DNA from 3 places in the Paenibacillus violae genome. Region 2 is predicted to be linked to each of the others. Evidence: riboswitches for the same ligand, from Rfam matches in the RefSeq annotation. Region 2 holds a riboswitch; each other region holds the start of a gene.
The links. A riboswitch is a leader RNA that binds a small molecule or an ion and turns the genes downstream of it on or off. The one in region 2 is predicted to bind ZMP and ZTP.
Positions count from the first base shown of each region.

Region 1: another riboswitch for ZMP and ZTP. It lies ahead of rpiB (ribose 5-phosphate isomerase B); the one in region 2 lies ahead of RQP52_RS08375 (GNAT family N-acetyltransferase).
Region 3: another riboswitch for ZMP and ZTP. It lies ahead of RQP52_RS15430 (bifunctional 5,10-methylenetetrahydrofolate dehydrogenase/5,10-methenyltetrahydrofolate cyclohydrolase); the one in region 2 lies ahead of RQP52_RS08375 (GNAT family N-acetyltransferase).

Region 1 covers NZ_JAWCUD010000015.1:30,623-34,792, reverse strand. Annotated here, with positions in the region: gene RQP52_RS31600 (serine hydroxymethyltransferase) at 1-468, opposite strand, end outside; gene RQP52_RS31595 (TIGR01440 family protein) at 511-1,116, opposite strand; gene rpiB (ribose 5-phosphate isomerase B) at 1,128-1,586, opposite strand; ZMP/ZTP riboswitch at 1,690-1,770, opposite strand; gene RQP52_RS31585 (low molecular weight protein arginine phosphatase) at 1,828-2,430, opposite strand; gene RQP52_RS31580 (manganese efflux pump MntP) at 2,546-3,106, opposite strand; gene RQP52_RS31575 (L-threonylcarbamoyladenylate synthase) at 3,171-4,170, opposite strand, start outside.
Region 2 covers NZ_JAWCUD010000002.1:295,815-299,984, forward strand. Annotated here, with positions in the region: gene RQP52_RS08365 (class I SAM-dependent methyltransferase) at 1-207, opposite strand, end outside; gene RQP52_RS08370 (Gfo/Idh/MocA family protein) at 327-1,424, opposite strand; gene RQP52_RS08375 (GNAT family N-acetyltransferase) at 1,499-2,575, opposite strand; ZMP/ZTP riboswitch at 2,626-2,705, opposite strand; gene RQP52_RS08380 (CBO0543 family protein) at 2,772-3,272, opposite strand; gene RQP52_RS08385 (alpha/beta hydrolase) at 3,326-4,170, opposite strand, start outside.
Region 3 covers NZ_JAWCUD010000004.1:325,167-329,336, forward strand. Annotated here, with positions in the region: gene RQP52_RS15420 (TolB family protein) at 1-411, opposite strand, end outside; gene RQP52_RS15425 (CBO0543 family protein) at 543-998, opposite strand; gene RQP52_RS15430 (bifunctional 5,10-methylenetetrahydrofolate dehydrogenase/5,10-methenyltetrahydrofolate cyclohydrolase) at 1,091-1,942, opposite strand; ZMP/ZTP riboswitch at 1,999-2,077, opposite strand; gene RQP52_RS15435 (hypothetical protein) at 2,136-2,636, opposite strand; gene RQP52_RS15440 (hypothetical protein) at 2,812-3,333, opposite strand; gene RQP52_RS15445 (ABC transporter transmembrane domain-containing protein) at 3,368-4,170, opposite strand, start outside.

The DNA of each region.
Region 1 (4,170 bases), on a different contig from region 2:
AACATCGTCGTAGTCGATGCGGAAGTCTTTTTCACTTACACCGTAAGCAACGAAGTTGTAAAGAATACCGGAAGCATTAACAGGGCTGCCGTGTGTTAAGTGACCACCGTGTGCCAGGTTCATACCCAGAACGGTGTCACCAGGGTTAAGAGCTGCCAAGTAAACAGCCATATTCGCTTGTGCACCAGAGTGCGGTTGAACGTTCGCATGTTCAGCTCCGAAAAGCTCTTTCGCGCGATCGCGAGCGATATCTTCGACGATGTCTACGTATTCGCAGCCGCCGTAGTATCTTTTGCCTGGGTAACCTTCTGCGTATTTGTTAGTCAGTACTGTACCCATCGCTTCAAGCACGGCTTGGCTGACGATGTTTTCAGAAGCGATAAGCTCAATTTTGTCGCGTTGACGACCAAGTTCTAGATTCATAGCTTCTACGATTTTTGGATCTTGCTTACTTAGAAAGTTTGTCATATGGAATTCCTCCTAAAGGATAATTTATATCTATAAGTTAACCTAGCAATCCGCATCTGGCGCGGCTTGCTGATAGAGCTGCTCGGCAGCCTCAGGTGTGTAGACTGCTCTCGTCCCGCCAATCAGTTTAGGCCGTGTAAAGGCCATGGTCACATAAGCATGACCCATATTCCGTACGGGCGGCCGTGCAGGCACAGCAACCCGCCGCAAATGCATCCCGATCAGCGTACTGCCAATATCGATCCCGGCATGCGCTTGAATCGTCTCGACGACTACGGGCTTTGCGAAGTGGCGGTACGCGTATGAGGCCATTGAACCGCCGGCTTTTGGCACAGGAATAACCGACACTGGCTCAAGCTGAGGGGAGATCGCGAAAAGATCTTCCTCAATGACAAGCGCGCGGTTCAAATGTTCGCAGCACTGAAAAGCCAAGTGCAAACCGAACTCGCGGCTGATGCGCTGCGCCGTTTCAAAAATCGGCCGCGCTGCATCCAACGTCCCCGAAGTCCCAATCCGATGACCGAGTATTTCACTCGTGCTTGTACCAATGACCAGAATGTGACCTGGTCGTAGATTGCCCACCTTTACCAACTCGCGAAGATTTGTTTCCAAATCTTCTGCAATCGTGTGAAGTATGGAATTTGTCATGGTGGTCACCCTTAAGGATGTATCGCGAAGCGATCTTCGATGCTTTGCAACTTGTTAATGCGGTTCTGGTGACGCACACCTTGCGAAAACTCTGTTTCCAGCCAAATTTTCACGATTTCCTCGGCAACACCCGGCCCAATGACACGCTCACCTAAAGCAAGCACATTCGTATCATTGTGCTCCCGTGTGGCTTTAGCAGAAAATAGATCGTGAACCAGCGCGCAACGGATGCCTGGAACCTTATTCGCAGCGATCGACATCCCGATGCCTGTTCCACAGATCAGAATCCCTTTGTCTGCTTCCCCGGAAACCACATCTTCACAAACCTTCAGTGCATAATCCGGGTAATCGACGGAATCTGCACAACTGCATCCATAATCTATGACCTGATGGCCCAAGGATTCAATAAAAGGAATAATAACATCTTTCAAACGATAGCCTGCATGATCCGCACCTAACGCAATTTTCATGGATAGAACGCTCCTTTGCTTGTTCGAATTCGACCCTTCTATTATATCCCAAAGTCCACCAGAAAACGAAAAAAAGAGCTGACACGCTAAGAATAGCGCGTTGCTCTTTTGCCCAGGCGACCGGCCGTATAGCTCAATGCTCCATTGTGGTTACTCCCACTCGTCGCCAGTTACATTGAGTCTTGCTTGATAAATCCATCTTATCGCATTATGCACGAGGTGTAAAGATGTCTTTCGCAAATCATTTCCCAGACTGCGGATCCTCTTTTCGCTCGCGAAGCTTTTTAACCAATTTATCTAAACTACCGCTGATTTCATTCGCTGTTTGCCGGTAAACCTCCAATGGGCCGCCGAACGGGTCGGAAATATCGTAATCCGGAATGGCATCTTCCAACAAATAAATACGATTTCGCTCTTCAACTGTTACCGTTTGTGAAAGAGCCTGCTTCAGCTGAAGTTCCGTCACCAGCTTTTCTCTTTCCTCAATCGCTTGAAGGATACGCTGATCGTCCTCTACATATTCTTTGAGCGTAAAAATCTTATCAATCGCGTCCGGATACCGCTGGATAACCGAACGTTTATGTCCCATCGTCATCGTCAAAATAAGATCCGCCCACTTCACTTCAGACTCCTGAATCGCTAATGAGCGAATAGGCTCTTTGAACCCTGCCTCTTGCAGCAGCGTTGCACTATTTCGGGAGATCGGAGTGCCCGTCATCGCGGATACGCCAGCTGAACGAACTTCTGCCGCAAGTCCTTCTTGGTGCACCCTGATACGCAGCAAACCTTCTGCTAATGGACTGCGGCACGTATTTCCTGTACAGACAAATAGAATTCGCAACATGAGATCCTCCTCAGAGTTTTGCGTAGCAAAACTTTCTTCGTAAGCGTAGGCTGAGTTTTGCGTTAGCAAAACTTTCTTCATAAACATAAGCAGAGCCTGCTCCGCCTCTATTGTATCATAGCAAAAACTTGATCCCAAACGCGAGCAGAATTAGCCCGCCAAACGCTTCGCCATACTCGCCAACCCAGCCGTTCACCCGTCTGCCAACCAATAAACCAGCTACAGAGAGCAGCGCGCCGAACAAACCAAATACAAGCACGGTTAACAGGATATCCGTCGCAAACATGCCTAAGGATACACCTACTGAGAACGAATCTATACTTACACTAAGCGCAAAAATCGTAAGCCCCCATATAGATCTATGATCAAAAGAGGTTGCTTCCTCTCCACGGATTGAACTATACACCATATGGGAGCCCAAGAGAATGAGCAAACATCCGCCGGCTGCAGTGGCCACATTGCCAAGCAGAAGCGAAACATATTGTCCCATAAATATGCCCATTAACGGCATAATGATATGAAAAATACCGATCACCATGCTAATTTTAAAAATATCCAACAAGCGAATCCCCTTCATGCCGATGCCAATTCCTAAGGAAAAAGCATCCAGACCCAAGGCTATCGCCATGATGAATATGGTGATGATCTGCCCAAATTCAACGCCAGTTACGAGCATAAGTGCTGTCCCCCTTGTCCGCTTTCTTAACCAAGATATGCGGACAAACTGGGAATCATGCTAGCTAAACACGTACAAGCCGGTGACCGGCTGCCTTGCGCAGACGGTTCATAATTGCCTGACCAATCCCTGTTTCCGGGCAGCCTTCTGCAGCAATATACTGAATCCCTTGCTGATCAAATTGCCTTAATGCAGCGTAAAGCCCCTGTGCGATCTTTTCCGGTTCCGCTAACGAGCCGCAGGCAATTACCAAATCAGCTTCAAATAGAGAAGCCCTTTCCTCAAAAGTAAGGATTCCCGTCGATTGCCCTCGCTCCCTAGCGGCTTGAATGTCGCGCTGAATCCAATCAGCCACTGCTTCAGCATTGTCTCCATATACAATATGCATGTATCCCTTTGGCGCATAATGCGTATACTTCATTCCCGGAGCACGGGGCGTTTCTGAGACCTGCACATCTTCCCGCTCAGGCTCATGAATTCGAATAGCCGGCAGTGCGGACTGCAGTTGCTCTGCTGTAATGCCGCCTGGACGCAAAATATACAGCTCACCATTAACAAGCTGAATCACTGTCGACTCAACACCGACCCCCGTCCCGCCGCCATCCACAATACCACCGATCCGGCCGTCCAGATCTTCTCGCACATGTGACGCCAGCGTTGGACTCGGTCTGCCAGAACTATTGGCGCTAGGGGCTGCTATAGGAAGCGCTGCTTTTCGAAGCAGCTCCAGGGCCACAGGATGATCAGGTATACGAATGCCTACCGTCGTAAGACCGGCAGTCACCAACGGCGAAATGCCGCCTGTTTTCACAGGCAGCACGATAGTAAGAGGCCCAGGCCAGAATGCCTCCATAAGCCTATGATGGTCAGGCGTGACACTATCAGGCTCAATGAGATCTGAGAGCTGCCCCGCATCCGCAATGTGGACGATCAACGGATTATCGGACGGCCGTCCTTTGGCTGAGAAAATACGCTCTACCGCTGTGGTATTCGTAGCATCAGCACCAAGTCCGTATACCGTTTCCGTAGGGAAAGCTACGGTAACCCCGTCCCGCAAAAGCGCT
Region 2 (4,170 bases):
GCCGAGACGAGCCCAGGAGAGCGTATCCAAACCGAAGTGACACTGGAAGTGCAACAACGACTTACCGGAAACATCGCCTAGTTCCTCTCGTTCGATTGGGGTCAAGGTAATTTTGCCTGCCTTAAACCCGGAGATATCGTATCTTTTGGCATTGACGGCTGTACGGGCGTTCCAGTGTTCGCGGTTCCGTTCCGTATAATCAGTCATAGCAGTCACGCTCCTCTGACGTTCTGTCTTGTGATAACAGCAGCCAGCTTGTGATAAAACATAGATATACGGATAGCTCGTTCCAATATGCCTGTTCTTACTTCCTAATGCTCGTTCATTTAGGAGGAAGCATTTGCACCGTCGTGCGCCCAAGGCTGAGTTGTTGTCGTTAACTCTTCCCCCGACTCGATGGCCGCTTGCATCATAATAGACAAATAATGATCCTGCATAGCCTCTTCCAACCCATAGCATTCCGGCCCACCTTGCAGATAGTCCGCCATCTTGCTTAAACTCGTAGCGATAGCAATCTCATCGTCAGATAAGCGGCTAGGAACAAATGGATTTTCATATACCCATTCATCATTTGCTGTAATGCCTCGGTGATAGTACCCTTCAAGGTTACCATTATGGCCAGTATCGATTCTTCGCAGATCACCGTATATCGGTGTTTTGAAATCCCGCAAATAGCGGTACGTTTCGTCTGTTAGTTCTCCGCGGTTTCCACGAACGAGGATGCGATTTTTGCGAACCCAAGAAAAATACTGATCTCCTGTAAAATCAAACAGTGCCAGCTTATTTCCGAAGGAAAGTGTAACGATATCCTGGACAGAATCAGCCATGACTTCACTTTCGGGAGGTCCATTACGCCCAGGACCTTTCACCAGATTCGACGTAAATCTCTGTCCCCGGATGACGGCATTCTCGAAGTCAATGCCTAGCAACTTTCGTATCAAACTAATGCCATGGTAACCATGAGCTGCCGAGACTTGCACTTGAGAAACGTCGCCTAGTTTGCCGGACCTCACTAAAGCAATACGCGCAGCATGCATCGGTTGATACAAGTATTGTTCGGCTACCTGTACGTGTCCTTTCAGCTTTTTCAGGGATTCGTACAAGTCGATCATGGTCGCGATGTCCTTAGCCGGAGGTGTCTCTGTCAAAACGGGAATTCCCCGCTCAGCTAATTCCAATGTGCAGGAAGGCGCTGCCTCCCATGGGACGCATACGACCGCGAACTGAATTGGCCCGCTTGAAGCGAAAGACTCCATATCACGATAGGTTTTCACACCCCACTCATCTTCAATCTCCTTGCCGCGTTCCTCGTCACGGACTAGCATCGTACGGACGGTGAAATGCTGGGGCAGCGCTTTGGCAATCCGCAAATAAAAATCGGCTCTCCACCCTCTGCCGACAATACCGAATTCTATTAATGACATGACCGTTCTCCTCGCTTTCGTTAAATGCCACTATGATAATAGAAAACTTACAAGTTTTACTAAATTTTATTTTACTAAAGGATCTGCCGTTCATACAAGTGCGCGGTCCATCCTTGAGCTTCATAGCGTCCACAAAACGCGAATCCTTCACGGGTATAATATCTGTTGAGTGTCTTGTTATCAGCCATACAATCAAGGCGAATCCAAGATTTCCCTTTTTCTCTGATATAGCTTTCCGCCCAATTGAGCAACCGCGTGCCTATCCCCATGCCTGGATAGTCCCGAGAGGTCGCCAAACGATGCACATAGCCAGCATTTTCGTGGAATTGCTCGCCCCAGATCTCTTCGTCCCTCCATTGAATGGAAAAACAGCCGACGGGTACTCCTTCCATGTGCGCCACAAAAAACTCATCCTGTCGAATCAAATCGAACACATACGCTTGCGTAAACCTCTCCTCACGCCACTGAATAAAGCCTTGCGTCCGCTCAATCCACCTGGCTGCATGAACCAGAAGCTCTCGCACCGACTCTGCATCTGCCAGTTCTGCTCTGCGAATGTCCAGCTTGCCCTGCCAACAGTACTCCAGCCGTGCAGCTGTTTCCATCGCCAATGCTTCACCTGACAACCTTGCTACAACATGTAACGCCGCATCAAATCCTGTAGTTACACCGCCGGACATGACGATTCTTCCGTTATCAACATACCGGACATTCTTCACAACTGTCGTACCAGGTGAAAGCATGCCCTGTAAAAGGTCGTACGCCATCCGATTCGTTGTCACACGAAGCCCCTCCAATAAATCCGCTTTCGCCAGCAGTAAAGCGCCTGTACATATGGAGAGCACAATTTCGGCGTTGTTCGCCGTTTCACGCACCCAATTGATCAGTGGCAAATTGTTTATTTCTGTGCGAGCTCCCCACCCTCCAGGCACAATGAGAATGTCAATTGCAGGGCAAGTATCAAAACTAAATTGTGGCGTAATAGTGATACCGCTAACGGTTGTCAATGGGGTTGCCTTTTCGGCTACCGTAAAGACCTGAAAATTGCTGCTCAAATACCCAGCCACCCCAAATACATCATGAGGACCGGTAAAATCCAACGTATCAACCTTATCGTACAGCACAACTCCGACATGCCTTGTCCTCTTCATCGACATCATCTCCTCAGAAATAAAAAAGAGCACCTGACCCATTGGATCAAACGCTCTGCCCAGGCGATCGGCTATATGACATACGCGCTCCCCCGTAGTCCTCTACGTTTCGCCAGTTACGCATACCAGAATTTCCCTTTATTATACAAATAAAAAATGAAGCCGTCTAGATGAATACACTTATTTCCTGAACCGATCATTTAATTGGAACTTTAAATAGGACTAATAAACCAAAAGCGAGTGTTATGGAAATCACATACGTAAGTATTGGCCGACTGAAATGTAAACGAAGCATTGGAAACGTGATCATATTAAATACAACGGAATAAAGCATGGTCCAACCGTTAAAATGTTTAATCGCTCCTGTAAACATGTATATGACTTCAATGAGGGAATAAATGACGACCCATAATCCTATCCATAATGTTGCTTTAGCAACTCCTTTTGGGTATAAACCAAGGAATATCAGCGTTGTAGCTGCAAATGCCACTAAACAACATATTTCAGTACCTATCCCACTATGAATTGGAGGCTTCGACTGATGCTGCCATAGAGGGTAATCTTTTGTCAGCAAAATATAAAATACGTCTCCAAGCAAGAAATATAACATTGTTGCATGGTATTTTTGCCAATTTCGCCAGTCTCCCCAACGCCATGCCGAAAGGACAGATAATATAGCCATAGCAATGAAAATCATTTCGAATACCCCGTAACATTGCATCGTTTTACTTGTATTGTTCCCAGATCCATTTACACGTATGCTCTCTCACTTTCACGGATCCATGCATTTGCAAGCAGAATAGCTCCTCTTGCTGCAGCTGTGTCCGCAAGCGCGTTGAGCATGAGGAAATCATGAATTGTACCTTGGAAGCGTACAGCTGTAACCCGAACCCCGGCTTCTCTCAATTTATTCGCATATGCTTCTCCTTCATCCCTTAGTACGTCTGCTTCAGCTGTAATCACAAGTGCTTCCGGAAGTCCTTTCAGTTGTTCTATGGAAGCTCTTAAGGGTGAGGCGGTTATTTCCGCTCTCTCTCCTGGATCAGTTGTATACTGGTCCCAGAACCATTTCATAGCATCCTGGCGAAGGAAATATCCTGTTGAAAAGTCTTTATAAGACTCCGTCTCAAACGACGCATCAGTGACTGGATAAAAAAGCACCTGTTTGCGGATCTGAGGACCTCCGCGCTCTTTGGCCATTAAGGTAATGGCAGCGCTCATATTACCACCGACACTATCCCCTGCAACTGTTATGTTGTTTGAATGTAATCCCTTTTCTTTTCCATGCTCGGCAACCCATTTTAGAGCGGCAAATACTTCCTCAATCGCAACCGGATATCTTGCTTCCGGCGACAGGCTGTAGTTTGTAAAAACAACTGCGGATTGAGACCCAACCGCTAATTCTCGAGTTAATCGGTCATGCGTATGGACATTTCCGAAGACCCAGCCTGCACCGTGAGTGTAAAGAATTACTGGTAAGGAGCCCGAATGGTTTTGAGGACGAATAATCGTTAGAGATATGTCCCCTTTGAGCCCTCCCGGGATTGTTAAATTCTCCACGTCAACAGGCAACTTGGCGATAGGTCCGTTTTGAA
Region 3 (4,170 bases), on a different contig from region 2:
CACACCCAGAGTTACATTTTTAAAGGGATCCACTTTATCGCGGCCAATCCTTGCGGTATTCAGAACGCCATCTATTTTAAAAGCAAGATCATTCCTGTTTGGAGACCACTGAAAATTGTCACCGCCTGGATACACACGGTTATGCTTTTTCGCCTCCAAGCTGTACACCCATATCTCGTGCTGCTGTTCTCCAAGGGCAAGTGAGTAAGCAATGAACTTCCCATCTGCTGACCATTTGGGCTCGCTTACCTTTTGATTTCGTGTAACTTGCAGCTCCTTATCGTCTTTTTGGACCCATAGATCGCCGCCGCGCACAAACACAGCTTGTACAGATTGCCTTGGTTCAGCGAATCCGACATTACCGCATAAGACTGAAATCACCAGGCTAATGAACATAATTTTAATTTTCATCGGTTGCCCCCTTTTCAAATCGTACAGAAATATTTTTTGCAGGTTGTTCCAAATTATTCCTGAATAAAGAGCAACAAAAAAACGCTTATCAACTCCCTCTGACCACTGGCCCGAAGAGCAATAAGCGTTTTTCATTTCCAATAGCCGTATCTTACCAAAAGCCTGTAATACAAATAAACCAGGCTATAAGCAAGTATATAAGATGCAAAGGTCCAACCTATATTCCAATGATTGCTGTATTCTACTTTCCCAAAAATAAACGCCATATATTCCAGCGCAGTCGTAGCCAAGCAAAAAAAGCCTATTTTCAGAAACGCATGCCGATTATTTTTTCGAATCCAATAAATCATATAACCGGCCATAACGGGATAAAGCCCAATATCAAGCGGAAGTGCTGAAAGTGTCTCATCATTCTCAATCAATGGGGTAAAATCCCAAAAATTCAGATGATACCCGGTATCATTGATCAAGCTAGATATTGTAACCGTAATAGGAAAGATTAGAAACACAATAATTCGAGATTTCCTGTACAGATAAATGCCAAATATCCAGGGGATTAAAAAGCCTGCAATAATGTTAAATAACATGATTTTCACCTCTTTACTCTAGATCCCCTAGTATGACCCGTTGTTGGTGAAAATATGATGTTTGCGAACTTGCAGGCTCGGACGCTCTATGCCTATCGCTTGTTTGCTATCTTTTCAGCCGCATCGACCGTATGTTTGAGCAAGGTCGCAATGGTCACTGGACCAACCCCGGCAGGAACCGGTGTAATGGCCGAAGCTACCTCACAACAAGCGTCATAATCAACATCGCCTACGTTTCCAGGATTGTAACCTGCATCTAAGACAATAGCGCCTGGTTTTAGCCAATCGCCTTGAACAAAGCGAGGTTTCCCCACGGCAGCTACGACAATATCTCCCAAGCGCACGATATCGGCCAAATTCGCTGTTTTTGAGTGGCAGGTCGTAACTGTTGCATTCTTATTTAGCAGCATCAGAGAAACCGGCTTGCCGAGTATTGGACTTCTTCCAATAACAACCGCATGTTTGCCCTCAACAGGAATTTCGTAATGGTCTAAAATGGCCATGATTGCCGCTGGTGTACAGGAAGGGAACTCAGCAAATCCAAAAGCATTTTGAGCAAATCCCAACGTCGTTACACCGTCGACATCTTTATCAATATGAATCTCCTCAAAAGCTGCCCTTTCATCGATATGCTTCGGGACTGGGTGCTGCAACAAGATCCCATGCACGCTGTTGTCATCATTAAGCTTGTGAATGGCTGCAATTAACTCCATCGTAGTCGTGTGTTCAGGAAGAGTAACACGAATAGATTGAATCCCCAGTAGCTTGCATGCGTTTCCTTTCATCCGTACATAAGTTGCTGAAGCAGGATCGTCGCCGACCAACACGGTCGCTAAACAAGGAACGACGCCTTGATTGGACAAGTTTTGAATTCTACTGTTCAGCGATGCCTTTATGGCGTCTGCGACCCGGTTACCATCCAAGATTAATGTTTCTTTCGACATTTTAATCATCCCTTTTGAGTAAATTTGAAACGCAAAGAGGTAAGGGGATATCCCCTTACCTCTGCCCAGGCGTACGGCTGATTATCTATGTGCTCCCTCATGGTTCCCCATGTTCCGCCAGTCACACACAGTTACTTGTATGAAAACATAATAACAACTATAGCGATAGTTTTCAATGCGTATGGAAAAAAGACTACCCAGACCTTACTCCCGTCGTTCCAATTCGCCTGCAATAAGCTTCCAACTCATCGAATGAAAACTTGTAGAAGGTTAAATTATTCACAACTGATGATTGGAATCCAGGCAAGCTACTCCACCTAGAAACAATTGGCTGTATCTCCTTATTGTCAGAAGAACTCCAGAACTGGAGCTGCTTCACGTCTGGGTTACCAGCTTTAATAAGGCTTAATAACGCTTCAAGACCACGTAGAAATAGCGGTGTACGCCGATATTGTTCCAAAATAAAGGCAATCTCGACCTGACAAATCTCTCGATCTTCATAATCATTTGCCCCTGTGCCGTACACGAAACCCGCCGCACCTACGATATCGTAAGTCTCATCGTTGAAAATCAGCATGGCTTGCCCGAACTGTAGTGGACTGCCCATGAAAGCGAGCTTCATCGCGAAAGGATATGGCAAGTTCAAAAAGGCTTGTTGCTGAATCAAAAAACGGATGTAAGCTTCAAAATCCATTTCGAACTTGCAAGTACGGAATTCGAAACCCATTATACCGGATTAGCTCGCAAATTCTCGTTGTCTTTGACGATTTTACCGAAACCGCCTTTGCTCGTACCTTTTTTAATGCTTGGTGGAATTACAATCATGCATAACGCCTCCTTATCAAGGATAGTTGTCTGTCATATGTATATTATACCTTTACGAATTTATCTAAGAAAGCTCTCAAATTGTTAATTTTGACACCAAATTTCATTTGTTTGCCAAGTATGCTATCCTCTTCATGGCTTATGTCGGCAAATTTCGCATACAATCTACATAAATATACATTATCTGCAAGTGCTGCAAATCTCACTTCCTGGACGTCCGGATTGTCAGACATAATCTCGCTTACCAAGAAGCGCAATCCTTTAATGAAGAGCCTTGATCCTCGATACGCACGGTCGGCTATGGCCATCTCTACAAAAGCGATGTGTTTATCTTCGTAATCGTGCTCTGGTGTTCCAAGGTAATAAGCACTTGCCGCAATAATACGCTGTACGTTTTGATCCACCACCTGAATCAACTGACCATACTTGATGAACGAATACAACATCGTTATCGTGTCGGTGGCCGAATACGAGGGATGCATATCCCGCCGGTTTTCCAGAATGAACAAACTCACTTTAGCCAAATCATCATCAGTGACGCACCGTTTGTAAATACTAGCCGTCATAACGTTTACCTTCACTCCTTCCGCAACGAAGCCTCTACATTCGGCTCAATAATGTCTGCTGCAATGTTTGTAAAATCTGTGGATACTCTGCCGTCAACTGGTGAAAAGCCTCTCGTCTGACCGATAGCAGTACCGCAGGACTCAGTGCCTTCACTGTTGCATTCCTTAATGTGTTGCGGAGCAGCGCAATTTCCCCGAAATGATCGCCATCCTGCAGAACGGCAACACGTATCTCGCCTTTGTCCGGAATATTTTTCACAATTTCAAATTTGCCTCGAACGATAATGTAGCATTTATTCCCCTCTTCGCCTTCACGAACGATTACTTCGCCTTCCTTACACGTATCTGTTGAGAACAAGGTAGCGATATCACTTAAAAGCGCTGTCTCAATGCCTTGGAAGAACGGCAGTTTAGCAAGCCGATTGACATCCACAGTCGCATGTAGACCATCGTGAGATAGATGAAACCCGATCTGTTTCTCCCAAAGATTCGCATACTCCCCCTTTTGATCCAGAAGCTCTTGATGGGTGCCGCTTTCGATGATCCGTCCGTCTTTAAATACATAAATGACATCGGCGTGCACGACTGAAGCTAGTCTATGTGTAACGGAAATAATCGTTTTGTCTTTCCGGCTTTGCGCTATCAACTCATTAATATCGGCCTCCGTCGCCGGGTCTAACGCCGATGTGACTTCATCGAGCAGCAGCAACTTCGGCTTCCGCAGAAGCGCTCTTGCAATGGACAGTCGCTGCCGCTCCCCACCCGACAGAGAGCCCCCTTCGTGGTGAATCTGTGTGTCGTATCCATCTGACCAGTTGACAATGGTATCGTGGATCC